DNA from 3 places in the Bradyrhizobium sp. CCGE-LA001 genome. Region 1 is predicted to be linked to each of the others. Evidence: riboswitches for the same ligand, from Rfam matches in the RefSeq annotation. Region 1 holds a riboswitch; each other region holds the start of a gene.

What was found. Region 1 has a riboswitch for cobalamin ahead of BCCGELA001_RS14730 (DUF1636 family protein). Riboswitches for the same ligand answer to the same signal wherever they lie in the genome.
Region 2: it holds a riboswitch for cobalamin, as region 1 does, so the genes downstream of both, BCCGELA001_RS23700 (TonB-dependent receptor) here and BCCGELA001_RS14730 (DUF1636 family protein) in region 1, are expected to answer to the same signal.
Region 3: it holds a riboswitch for cobalamin, as region 1 does, so the genes downstream of both, metE (5-methyltetrahydropteroyltriglutamate--homocysteine S-methyltransferase) here and BCCGELA001_RS14730 (DUF1636 family protein) in region 1, are expected to answer to the same signal.

What each region holds. Positions count from the first base shown of each region.
Region 1 is NZ_CP013949.1:3,186,854-3,191,090, forward strand. It holds gene BCCGELA001_RS14720 (cobyric acid synthase) at 1-695, opposite strand, end outside; gene cobO (cob(I)yrinic acid a,c-diamide adenosyltransferase) at 703-1,338, opposite strand; cobalamin riboswitch at 1,378-1,599, shown strand; gene BCCGELA001_RS14730 (DUF1636 family protein) at 1,694-2,068, shown strand; gene cobW (cobalamin biosynthesis protein CobW) at 2,065-3,099, shown strand; gene cobN (cobaltochelatase subunit CobN) at 3,099-4,237, shown strand, end outside.
Region 2 is NZ_CP013949.1:5,067,620-5,071,856, reverse strand. It holds gene BCCGELA001_RS39320 (hypothetical protein) at 1-11, opposite strand, end outside; partial or broken gene BCCGELA001_RS23705 (alpha/beta fold hydrolase) at 720-962, shown strand; cobalamin riboswitch at 1,203-1,400, shown strand; gene BCCGELA001_RS23700 (TonB-dependent receptor) at 1,779-3,785, shown strand; gene BCCGELA001_RS23695 (PepSY domain-containing protein) at 3,800-4,237, shown strand, end outside.
Region 3 is NZ_CP013949.1:6,243,787-6,248,023, forward strand. It holds gene metE (5-methyltetrahydropteroyltriglutamate--homocysteine S-methyltransferase) at 1-1,397, opposite strand, end outside; cobalamin riboswitch at 1,499-1,699, opposite strand; gene BCCGELA001_RS29025 (nodulation protein NodZ) at 2,213-3,202, opposite strand; gene BCCGELA001_RS29030 (carbamoyltransferase family protein) at 3,432-4,237, opposite strand, start outside.

The sequences.
Region 1 (4,237 bases):
TCGCCGGCGCGCGCGAACCATGGCAGCACGCCGAACCCGCGCCAGGCGGTCTTCGCTTCGATCAGTCTGTAGCCGTCGTCGAACAGCGTGGGATCGCCGCGGAACTTGTTGATGACGAAGCCCTGGATCATCGCGGCATCGTCGGGGTCGATCACGGTCTTGATGCCGACGAGCTGGGCGATGACGCCGCCGCGGTCGATGTCGCCGACCAGCACGACGGGTACGTCGGCCTTGCGCGCAAAGCCCATATTGGCGATGTCGGCCTTGCGCAAATTCACCTCGGCCGGACTGCCGGCACCTTCGACCAGCACGAGATCGGCCCGCGCTTTCAGGCGCTCGAAACTTTCCAGCACCGCGCCCATCAGCGATGGCTTCATCGCCGCATAGTCGCGCGCCCGCGCGGTGGCGATGCGTTTGCCGTGAACGATCACCTGCGCGCCTACATCCGTCTCGGGCTTCAGCAGCACCGGGTTCATGTCGGTGTGCGGCTCGACGCCGGCGGCGAGCGCCTGCAGCGCCTGGGCGCGGCCGATCTCGCCGCCATCGACGGTGACGGCCGCGTTGTTCGACATGTTCTGCGGCTTGAACGGGAGCGTGCGCAGGCCGCGTCGCGCGAAGGCGCGCGCAAGGCCGGCGACGATGAGCGACTTGCCCACGTCCGAGCCGGCCCCCTGGATCATCAATGCGCGCGCCATCGTAGCTTCAGAACTCGACGCCGGCCTGCGCCTTGATGCCGGAGCGGAAAGGATGCTTGACCAGTGTCATCTCGGTGACGAGATCGGCGATTTCGATCAGCTCGTCCTTGGCGTTGCGCCCGGTGAGGACGACATGCGTCATCTCAGGCTTCTGCGTCGTCAGGAATTCGACCACGTCGGCGATGTCGAGATAGTCGTAGCGCAGCGCGATGTTGATCTCGTCGAGCACGACCATGCGCAGGCTCGGATCGCGGATCAGTTCCTTGGCCTTCTCCCAGCCGGCGCGCGCTGCCGCGATGTCGCGCGCGCGGTCCTGCGTCTCCCAGGTGAAACCTTCGCCCATCGCGTGGAACTGGCACAGGTCGCCGAAATGGCCGGTGAGCAGGCGCCGCTCGCCGGTATCCCAGGCGCCCTTGATGAACTGCACGACCGCGCAGGGAAAGCCATGGGCGACACAGCGAACGATCATGCCGAAGGCCGAGGAGGACTTGCCCTTGCCGGCGCCGGTGTGGACGATGATGAGGCCTTTTTCGCCGCTCTTGGTCGCCATGATCTTGTCGCGGGCGGCCTTCTTCTTCGCCATTTTTTGGGCGTGGCGGGCGTCGGTTTCCTCGCCCGTTTGGGTCTCCGGTTCAGGCGTCATGGTCCCGGTCCTTCGGCTTGACAAGTGGCGGCCGGCGGCAAATGGTGGGCCGGCGTTGGTTCCTGTCCTATGACAGGCGAAGAGGGAATGCGATAGGGTCCGAATCGGCAAGATTTAGGTCCAAAATGCAGCCGCCCCCGCGACCGTGACCGGAGAGATGCCCGAAGCCACTGACTCCCGAAAGGGAATCGGGAAGGCGGGGATCGAAGGGCAAAACCCTGCTCCGCAAGCCGGGAGACCTGCCAGCGCGGACGATTTTGGACCGGCGGACGGGGTGTTCCGCGACGGGGAAACGGGCCTTTCGAAACCGGTCCGTGCGCCTCTTCGCTTCCCGCTGTTTATTCTGGAAGGGGCGATGACGGTCACACTTCACGTCTGTATTACCTGCCGCGCCGGCCAGACGCTTGGCGAGGGCGAGACGACGCCCGGCAAGCGGTTGCATGGTGCGATCCTCGACGCCGGCGTGCCCGACGGCGTCCAAGTGGTTCCCGTCGAATGCCTGTCGGCCTGCAGCCAGGGCTGTTCGGTCGCGCTCAGTGCGCCCGGCCGCTGGTCCTATGTCTATGGCCGCCTGTCGGATGCGAATGCGCACGACGTGGTCGCGGGCGCTGCAGCCTATGCGGCCGCGCCTGACGGGCTCGTGCCCTGGCGCAGCCGTCCGGAAATCTTCCGCAAGCAATCGCTTGCCCGCATTCCCCCCATTGCCGTCGTGCCGGAGGCCGCCGAATGAACTCGCTCGCAAAAGTCCCCGTCACGGTGGTCACCGGTTTCCTCGGCTCCGGCAAGACGACGCTGATCCAGCATCTGCTCGCCAATCCCGGCGGCAAGAAGCTTGCAGTGCTCGTCAACGAGTTCGGCAGCGAGGGCGTCGATGGCGAGATCCTGAAATCCTGCGCCGACGCCAATTGCCCGGAAGAGAACATCGTCGAGCTCGCCAATGGCTGCATCTGCTGCACCGTCGCCGACGATTTCATTCCGACCATGGAGCAGCTTTTGGCGCGGCCCGTGAAGCCCGATCACATCCTGATCGAGACGTCGGGCCTGGCACTGCCGAAGCCGCTTTTGAAGGCGTTCGACTGGCCGGAGATCCGTTCGCGCATCACGGTCGACGGCGTGATCGCGCTGGCCGATGCCGAAGCCGTCGCGGCCGGCCGTTTCGCGCCGGATCCGGCTGCGGTGGAAGCACAGCGCGCGGCGGACGAGAATCTCGATCACGAGACGCCGCTGTCGGAAGTGTTCGAGGACCAGATCGCCTGCGCCGACATCGTGCTGCTGACCAAGGCCGATCTTGCGGGCACGGCGGGAATCGAAGCGGCCAAGGCCGCGATCACCGCGGAGATGCCGCGCCCCGTGCCGATGCTGCCGGTCACAGACGGTGCAATCGACGCGCGCGTCATCCTCGGGCTCGGCGCTGCCGCGGAGAACGATCTCGCCGCGCGCCCCTCGCATCATGACGGCGAAGAGGAGCACGAGCATGACGACTTCGCGTCCGTTGTGATCGACCTTCCGGAGGTCTCGGACATCGACGCGCTCGTGGCATCCGTCCAGAAGCTGGCGCGCGAGCAGAACGTGTTGCGCACCAAGGGCTATATCGCCGTCGCGGGCAAGCCGATGCGCCTGTTGCTGCAGGCGGTCGGCGAGCGCGTGCGCCACCAGTTCGACAGGCCCTGGGGCGCGGGTGTCAGGCGGTCGAAACTCGTCGTGATCGGCGAGCACGGCGATATCGATGAAGCCGCGATCAAGGCGGGACTTGGTCTCTGATGCACGTCGTCTTCCGCGAGAGCCGCGGTCTCGAGGAGACTGCGACGCCAAGAGACATCGGCCAGGACCCGGCCGATCTCGTGGTGCTCTCGTATTCGGATTCCGACCTCGCGGCATTCGCGGCCGGCTGGCGGCGCGGCCGCAGCAGCCTGCCGTCGCTGCGGCTCGCCAACCTTGCGGAACTACGACATCCGTTGTCGGTCGACACCTATATCGAGCGCACGCTGTCGCAGGCGCGCGGCATCCTGGTGCGGCTGATCGGCGGTGAGTCCTACTGGCCGTATGGACTGGCGGCGCTCCAGCAACTGGCCAGGGATCGGGGCATCGTGCTCGCGGTGCTGCCGGCTGATGGTCGCGACGATATGCGGCTCGATGCGTACTCGACCTTGCCGGTCTCGACGCTGCGCCGGCTCAAGGTGCTCTGCGACACCGGCGGTCCGGTCGCCGCGCAAGCGGCGATCGCGCAGCTCGCGCTGGCCTCGGGCCTCTATGCGGGACCGGTTGTCGGCGAGATGACCGTGCCGGAGATGGGATTCTATGATCCCGCGCGCGGCGTCATTGCTGCGCCGGTGGGCGGCGAGGGGAGGCCGCGCGCGCTGGTGACCTTCTATCGCTCCTATCTCACCGCTGCCGACACCGGCCCGGTCGACGCCTTGATCGCCGCGCTGCGCGCGAAGGGGTTTGAGGCCTATGGTGCGTTCGTCACCTCGCTGAAGGCGGCGGGCGTTGCCGATTGGCTGCGCGCGCATCTGGCGCAAAATCCTGCGGCGGCGATCGTCAACGCGACGGCGTTCTCGGCCCTCGGCGACGATGGCGCGACGCCGTTCGATGCCGCATCGTGCCCGGTCTTCCAAGTCGCGCTCTCCACCGCGCGGCGGGAGGACTGGGCGGACTCGCTGCGTGGCTTGTCGCCGGGCGATCTCGCGATGCATGTCGTGCTGCCTGAAGTCGACGGCCGTCTGTTCGCGGGCGTGGTGAGCTTCAAATCCGCTGCGGAGCGCGATCCCGATCTGCAGTTCTCGCATCTGGCGCATCGGCCCGACGAGGAGCGTGTGAGCGCTGTTGCCGCGCGCGTTGCCGCCTGGCGCCGTCTTGCGGAGAAGCCGGCGGGCAAAAAGCGGCTGGCGATCGTGCTGTC
Region 2 (4,237 bases), 1.9 Mb from region 1:
TTCTTTGCCATACGATTGGGGTCAAGAGTTCAAGGTGAGCTTCTTTGAGGCTCATCGCACCTCTTAGTGCACTTTGCATGTCGTTCAATCTGATTGGCCAATCGAAGCCAACTGTGCGCCAACTCTCAGCGTCCTGCTTTCCGTTTGCTCCTGCGTCGCCCGCGACAGGCGATAGCATTCCATCGAGTGATCTCTGCAGTTGTTTGAGGTCTGCACATGAGTCTCCCTTCGCTTGAGGGCAAGAGGGCCACGCTGTGCCAATCCATGCATTTAACAAAGTTAACGATGGGGTGCCGGTTCACTGCTCAAGGCGGGGCATGCAACCGACAAGGATTCGAGGCTGACGACGCGCTGCAGCTCGATCGCACGCTCGGCCTCGTAGGCCTTAGCCAGGCGAGAACAGTGGAACTCCAAGAACTCACTCGTTGCGGGGGGGGGGGGGCGGCTTCTGGTTCCGCTGGTCGTCCCAAACCAATTCGCCGCAAGAGCACTTGAGTACTCGGACGCTGCCAGTTTTGGGGCTCCACAATCGCTGCAGAAGATGGGTCGGCTTCTCGCACTTGGGGCAGCAGATCGGAGCTTCGAACGAATCTTGTGACATAGGACGGCTCTGCATTCGAACCATGATCTTACACCAGCCAGGCCGCTCCGAAATTAAACTAGGAGAACTGCGCAGTTCGCAGTCCTCCACCCCTTCAAGATCGCGCGTGCGCCTGTGCGCGCTGGCAGCGTGCCTGCGCGGCACGCGCGACCTCATGACGAGGCAGCAGGCCGCACGCATCGAGGTGCCGGTGCTGATCGCGGTCGGCACCGCCGACGACGTCGTGGGCTCAGGGAGCGCGCTCGGCGCGATCATCCCGGGCGCGCAAGTCCTCGACTTCCCGAACCGCGATCACATGCGCGCGGTCGGCTACAAGGTCTACAAGACCGGCGTGCTGGAGTTTTTGTCACGGCGGGGGTGAGGGAGTGGTGGTGAGGCAGTGTGGTTGTTGCCCCGATTGTTTCGAGGTGTCTCATCACGAGGGTTCTCCCTGGGGCGGAAATCAGGCGTCATTTCGAAGGAGATAGGGACGTCGGCAACAAGCTACGACCGGACTCGCCAGCAACCAGGCAGAAGAACTAACGGCGTTGGGTGCGGTGACTGGATCACGCGCCGACTTCCGCGTCAGCAGCACGGCTAGTTGACAGTTCTTTGCAAAAAAAACTAGTGTGATTGCGACGGTTCTCCTTCGGGAGATCAATAGGGAATACGGTGCGGGGGTCTCCCCCAACGCCGTGGCTGCCCCCGCAACTGTAAGCGGCGAGCCTTCGCCAAACGCCACTGGGCCCTGCGGGCTTGGGAAGGCGGCGACAGGCAACGACCCGCGAGCCAGGAGACCTGCCGTCAGTCGTGGTCACACGCGAGCACATTGGGCGGGGTGTCCTGGTGGGTGTGGAGCTGCCTTCCTCTCGAGGCAGAGGCCAAACTGCGTTCGCGGTGACGTGCCACGTTATCGCGAGTCCTGTTTATGACCTCCCATACGTTTTTCGCGCCACGGCATCGCCGTGTGTCGTTCCTTTCGGTTGCATTCTCCTGCCTCGTTCTGTCGACCGATGGCTGGGCACAGTCCGAAAGGCCGGGCCAAACACTTGACCCTGTGGTGGTACAGTCGCCGGCAAGGCTTCCGAACGCTCGCAGCACCCGCCGCAGCAGCGATGCAACGCGCGCCGCGCGCTCACGCCAACAACCAAGCGCATCGGCCGACGCGCGCGCTCCGGCGGTCAACCCGGCAGGCCCCTTGTTCGCCGCACCGACGCTCAACCTGACCGGCGCAAGCACGGCCGGCAGCCGCCTCGGCTTGACGCGGCTGCAGACGCCGGCCAGCGTGGAGGTGATCTCCGCTGAAACCATCGCCGAACGCGGCCAGCAGAACATCCTGGACGCGGTGACGCAAAACGCGACCGGCTTCACGGCGAGTCCGGCACCGGGCAACGGCGGCGTCTCCTTCAACACCCGCGGCTTCACGGGCCTTGGCTCCGTGATGACGCTGTACGACGGCACCCAGCTCTATATCGGCGCCGGGACGGTGACTTTTCCGTTCGACACGTGGTCGACAGAGCGCATCGAGGTACTGCGCGGCCCTGCCTCGGTGATGTACGGCGCGGGCGCGGTCGGCGGCGCCATCAACATCGTTTCGAAACTACCTTCGTGGGTCCCTCGCAACCAGGCAGAAGTTTCGCTGGACAGCAACATGACCCGGCGGATCGCGGTGGACAGCGGTGGTCCGGTCAGCAAGGACGTCGCCTATCGCATCACCGCTTCCGGCAACATGTCGGACGGATGGGTCGATCGTGACAACACTTCGAATGTCGCGCTTCATGCCGTGGTGCAGATCAGGCAGAACGAGGACGTCACCTGGACGCTGTCGACGGACTACGGCGACCGCCACCCGTCGCGCTACTTCGGCACGCCGCTGATCAACGGCATGCTCAATGAATCCCTCCGCTTCAAGAACTACAACGTCAGCGACAGCCACATCCGCTACCAGGATAGCTGGAACCAGGCCAAGACCGAATGGCAGGTCGCCGATGGCATCTCGCTTCAGAATACACTGTACTATCTGAACTCCAAGCGGCACTGGAAGGACGTCGAAAGCTACGCCTATAATCCTGCCACCGGCCTCATCAACCGAACCAGCTATATCGAGATCTTTCACGATCAGCAGCAGGTCGGCAATCGCATGGACGCGAAATTCCGCGGCCATGTGCTGGGCATGGCCAACGAATTCTTGGCGGGCTTTGACGTCAACAGCATCAATTTCACCCATACCAACAACTCGCCCTATGGCGGCTCGTCATCCGTCGACCCGTACAGCTTCGTTCCCGGGGTGTTCAACAGTCCGAACCCCACGGTTCCCGGCTACGGCAGCGTGACCAACCAATACGCGCTGTTCGCCGAGAACCGGCTGTCGGTCACCGAGCAACTGTCTTTGATTGCCGGTATCCGCCAGGATGAGCCGACGATCACGCGCACCGACTATGTCACGCCCGCCAACAGCTTCGAGAAGTCGTTCTCCTCCACGACCTGGCGCGCCGGCGCGGTCTATACACCCGTCAAGGACCTCGCTTTCTATGGCCAATATGCCACGGCCGTCGATCCCGTCGGAGGACTGATCTCACTGTCATCGGCCAACAAGAGCTTCGAGCTAGCCACCGGCAGACAGATCGAAATCGGCGTCAAGCAATCGTTCTGGGGCGGACGCGGTGAATGGACTCTGGCCGGCTACGAGATCGTGAAGAACAACCTGCTGGCCCGCGATCCCAACATTCCGTCGCTGACCGTCCAGGTCGGCCAGCAATCATCGCGCGGTGTCGAAGCATCGGTCGGATTCCTGCTCGACTACGGCTGGCGTATCGATGCCAACACCGCCTTCCTGCGCGCGAAGTACGACGACTTCGTGCAGTCGGTCGGCGGCGTAGCCGTGAACTATGCTGGCAACGTGCCGGTCAACGTACCACAGATGGTCTCCAACATCTGGGCGACCTGGGCCTTCGCGCCGAACTGGTCGGCCCATGCGGGCGTGCAGGTCGTCGGCAAGACCTATGCGGACAATGCCAACACGATGACCCGTCCGGCCTATAACATCGTCAATGCCGGCGTGCAGTGGAAGCCCGATTTCAACACCACCGTGTCGTTCCGCGTCTACAATCTTTTCGATGAGATCTACACCACGTCGGGCGGCACGACACAGTGGCTGCTCGGCATGCCGCGCACGGCGCAAGTCGCAGTGAACGTCAAGTTCTGAACGTGGCACGCCCCTTGAGACGCGCACTCCGGCGGTGGCTGTATATCGGCCACCGCTGGGTCGGCATCGTCACATGCCTGTTTTTTGCCATGTGGTTCGTGTCCGGCGTGGTGATGATGTATGTCGCGTTTCCAGCTCTTTCCGACAAGGAAAGGCTGGCAGCGCTTCCCGACATTCAATGGGAGAAGGTGACGCTTTCGCCCGACGAAGCGATGAAGATCGCAGGCGCGACGCGCTACCCGCGCGATCTCCGGCTTTCCATGCTGGCGGACGAGCCGGTCTATCGGATCACCGGCTGGGACGGTCAACGGCAGGCGATCTCCGCAGCCGACGGCCGCGTCATCACAGAGGTTTCCGAACGGCAGGCACTCTCGGTCGCGCGACATCATCCCGCGAGCAGTTCGCCGCGACTCGAAGATATCATCGATCGCGACCAATGGAGCGTCACTGCC
Region 3 (4,237 bases), 3.1 Mb from region 1:
CGGGCACTGCGAATGTATGCGGTCTGCGGGAACGATCCAATCGTCGTCGTTGGGAATACTGGCAATGCGAGCCGCGCCCGCTGAAGCTCGGTCCGGGTTGCGTACGAACTGCGACGACAATGCATTGTTTGATCAATCGCAGCCAAGCGCCCGGTGACGTTGGGGTTGTTAATCTTGGACGACCTCTGGCGAGCCCCGGCCGCCCGCCTCGAAGCCGCAAGGAGGCGCGATGCACGAGCTTGATTGCCGGCGAGCGCGCTTCCCAACGTCGTAAGCTCCTTGATCTTCTGTACCGAGAAAGCGAGCCAGTTCTTTACATCATGATCGAGATGGTTTTCGAGGTCCAGGTCAACCGGGATGTGAAGCAGCGAACACGACGGGGCTATCTCGACGCGGTCACGACCCAGCTTCGCAATAGCGGGCGCCAGCCTGTCGAACAACTCTTGCAGATTGCAGCGCCAGACATTGCGCCCATCAATAACTCCCAGTGAGAGAACGAGATCACTCCGGGCAACTTCGGTGATTGCGTTCAACTGATCTGAGGCCCGCACCAGGTCAACGTGAAGCCCGGCAATGGGCAGGGCCAAGGCTGTATCGAGATTGTCTGCGAGGCTCCCGAAGTAAGTTGCCAGCATGATTTTCAAGCCGGGCACCGCCTTTGCGAAATGGGCATAGACCCGCCGCAACGCCCCGCGGGATGATTCGTCGAGGTCAAGGACCAGGCAGGGCTCGTCTAGCTGAACCCATTCAGCACCTTGCGCGGCCAGTTCGCGAAGGACATCGACATAGACCGGTAGAAGTTGATCCAGCAGCAACAGTGGATTGAATGCGGGATCTGCGCTCTTGCCTAGCTTCAAAAAGGTGACCGGGCCTATCAGCACGCAGCGCGTCTGGTATCCAAGGCTTTTTGCCTCCTCATATTCCTCAATCGGCTTACGAGAGGAAAGCTCGAAGGTCTGGTCCTTGCGAAATTCCGGCACCATGTAATGATAGTTAGTGTCGAACCACTTTGTCATTTCCTGTGCTGCCGGGCCGTGTCGATCATCTGCATGCGCGAGGCCCGCATCTTGACCGTCTCCTGCCCCGCGCGCCATGGTGAAGTAGGTCTTGAGTGACACCGGACCTGCGTCCCAACCGTAAACGTCGGGAATGGCGCCGACCATCACACTGGTATCGAGCACATGGTCATAGAGCGAGAAGTCATTCGAAGGAATGATGGTGGCGCCCAGCGATCTCTGCCGCGCCCAGTTGGCGAGGCGAAGTCCAGCCGCAGCCTCCAAGAGCTGCGCTTCGCTTGACTTTCCCGCCCAGTAGCTCTCGAGCGCGAATTTGAGTTCGCGGCGCGGCCCAATGCGTGGCATACCCAGCGTCGCAACGGGAAGTGAAATGTTTGACACCGCTTCAACCCCATAGTTGGCGGCAAGGCGATGGTGGATGCGCAGGTAAAGGCCGCCGCAGCGACAACTTCGCGACACACCACCGGGACACCCCGCCCGTGGACGAAAATGTTGTCGGGGCAGGTCTCCTGGCTCGCGGGTCATGGCTGCTGTCCGGCCTTCCCGAAGCCAACCGGCTTCAGTGACAACATTGGACAGGGGCTCGCCGCTTACAGTTGCGGGGGCAGCGCCGGCATCACACCGGCTTCCCTCTTAGCTCCGGATCGAGCGGGATCCAGAGAACCTCGAACGAAACTCCACTACCTGCAAACCAATCGTTCCGTCAACCGTTGAATTTCCGCCGCCGCCTCGTTGCCGATTGATTGTGGCAAACGCGACCTTGGGGGCGTGCTGCCTCGGTCGCCTGCCGCACCATTTGCCGGCGACCGCCGCCGGCGATCGCTAGATCATGGTTCATGGTCCGAGACAGCGAGCGCGCGAGGCGCCCGGTTGTCAGCTTCGGAGGCTTGATCATTCCGCAGGTTGCGAGGCGGTTTGTCCGAGAGAGCCGTGTAGGACTTTTCGAATGAACAAATTCAGGCGCAAGAACCGTCGATCAGGTGATCACCGCACCGCAGGCAGCTTCCTGGAACTTTAGCCACCTCGATCACGAAGGCATCAGGCGCCGTTCCACTCTTCTATGACCTTAGAAGACGATCCACATCATTCGCAATCTACCCTCGCCAGCAGACCGGTATCTGATCCAAGCAGGCATACCTATCGCCGCAAACTTCTAGCAGCCAATATTCGAGACGTTGAGCTGCAGCTTTCGGCTGTCATGTATCCGCGAACCGTTCCGACGATCCTTGAATGAGGATCAACCGAGTCGGGTCCGTCAAATCGAACTCCATAACGCGTGGTGCGAAGAGGCGAGCATACCTGGTGAAAGCACTCGTTGGTGGAAACCGAATGACGGTGTCGCATCGGGCCAGGAGATACATTTCAATTAAAGCAGAAAAACCGCCTTCGGTGCCAAGTTCTGCACTGTGTAGCGGTCCAGCATGAGGTGCCTGAAAATGCTTTGGGATTGTGAAGAGATCGGGGAATATTCCAGACAGCCTTTCGAGAATCAACGCGCTGTCGGTGCACAAGAACACCTTCACCGGCCTTGCATGCGGTAACGCTTTCGCTTTTTGGATGGCCGTACATACCTGCCGAAAGGCAAGCTCCGGATCCGCCCAATACGGCTTATGCCCCATGATATCTTCGCCGTTGCCGTGACGAACATGAACTCCAATTATGCTCTGCCCCTCAAAAAGCTCCCGGTAAATGGCATCAATTCGAGCCTGAATCCCAGCTTGGGGCTTAACTGTCCGAAATATCTGCCGTTCGGCATCCTCATCGCAGCGCCACATTAAGCAGGCGTCACACACCACAGTGTTGGCGTCAACATCTTCCGGACTTAGGAAGAGTTGACCTAGTTCGTCACGCTCCTGGAAGATCTGTTCATCTGGCCTATAAACGCAATCTATCGGCGTTTTATTCCACCAGCGTGGGAAGAACGGCCCTGGAAATGACACCTGATTGATCTGGTCATCGCAAATGACCGGTACACCGTCGATGTCTTGAACTGGTTCGAAGAACACTGGAAAGGCATTGGTGAATGGCTGATCGAGATAACACGAGCCACGCCAATCGATTGCCAATGTGCGCCCGGTCCGCTTTGCGTAACGCCAAGCCGATGCCAACGACCATAGGCAATCACCAAACCCGGTCCGTCGTCGAGAGACCACGAACCGATTATTCATCGAGTCACTGACCAGCATTCGCGTTGCCTAATCGTATATTGGTTGGACGGGAGAACGTACTACAAGACTCCAATGTATGGGTCCGACGGCAACCTGAGGGGCCAGATCTCGGACGCTTGCGGTGTAGAGCTACACAGCAACGATCGCATGGCCTGGTACCTAGCCGTTGGAGGAGGAAGTTGCCAAGCACCGGCTGGTATCCTGCTCATTGAGCCGTTTCATCCTTTGCTACGCCGGCAGGCGGCGTCTAGATAGGGCCCATATTGATGAGCGCCGGCTTTGCTTCCGCGTGCCCTGTACCAAAGCCATCGGCGTTGCGAGAAGCGCGAGGCGGGTGCAGTCGAACGCAACGCTGCTCCCACAATCCCAACAGTTCCTTCACAAGAGCTTCCTGTTTCGATCGGTCTAAAGTAATTGTGCCAAGAAGAGATCCAAGGACCGCCTCCCCCTCGATCTGCATCAGAAGATCGAACAAACCGTGTGAGATACGCACATTGTCGCGGCTCGAGTGTCCCCTTCGGATCTCGCACGCAGTCTCCTGTTGATCTTCTGCAGTAAAGGCGCGCACTCGATGAAGGGACGCATAAGCGGGCAACGAAACGGCGAGCGCAGCCCAGTCGTCCAGCCCTGTAGTTCGCTTTTTGACGAAGAACGGCCCAACCACAAGCCCGTCCAAGTCGGTTGTCAAGAATGTAGTGATCGCGTCAGAAACGGACTCTACGATCGGCTCGGCATTGTTGTTAAACGACGTATTGAGCAGAACGGGAATGCCCGTCCGCTCTTTGAACGCATTGATAACCTCCCAGTAGACCGGGTTTGTTTTGCGGGATACGGTCTGCAGCCGAGCCGTACCATCGACATGCGTGATGGCACCGAGCACGCTACGTTTGGGATCGCGCACGCGCACCACGAAGTTCATAAATGGGAATTCGCGCTTGCCCTCCGGGAGCTCGAAGAATTCGTTAGCATCCTCCTCCAGCACTGATGGCGCGAACGGACGATAGCCCTCCCGCTTTTTGACCATTGCGTTGATCCGGTCTTTGTTTGACGCCG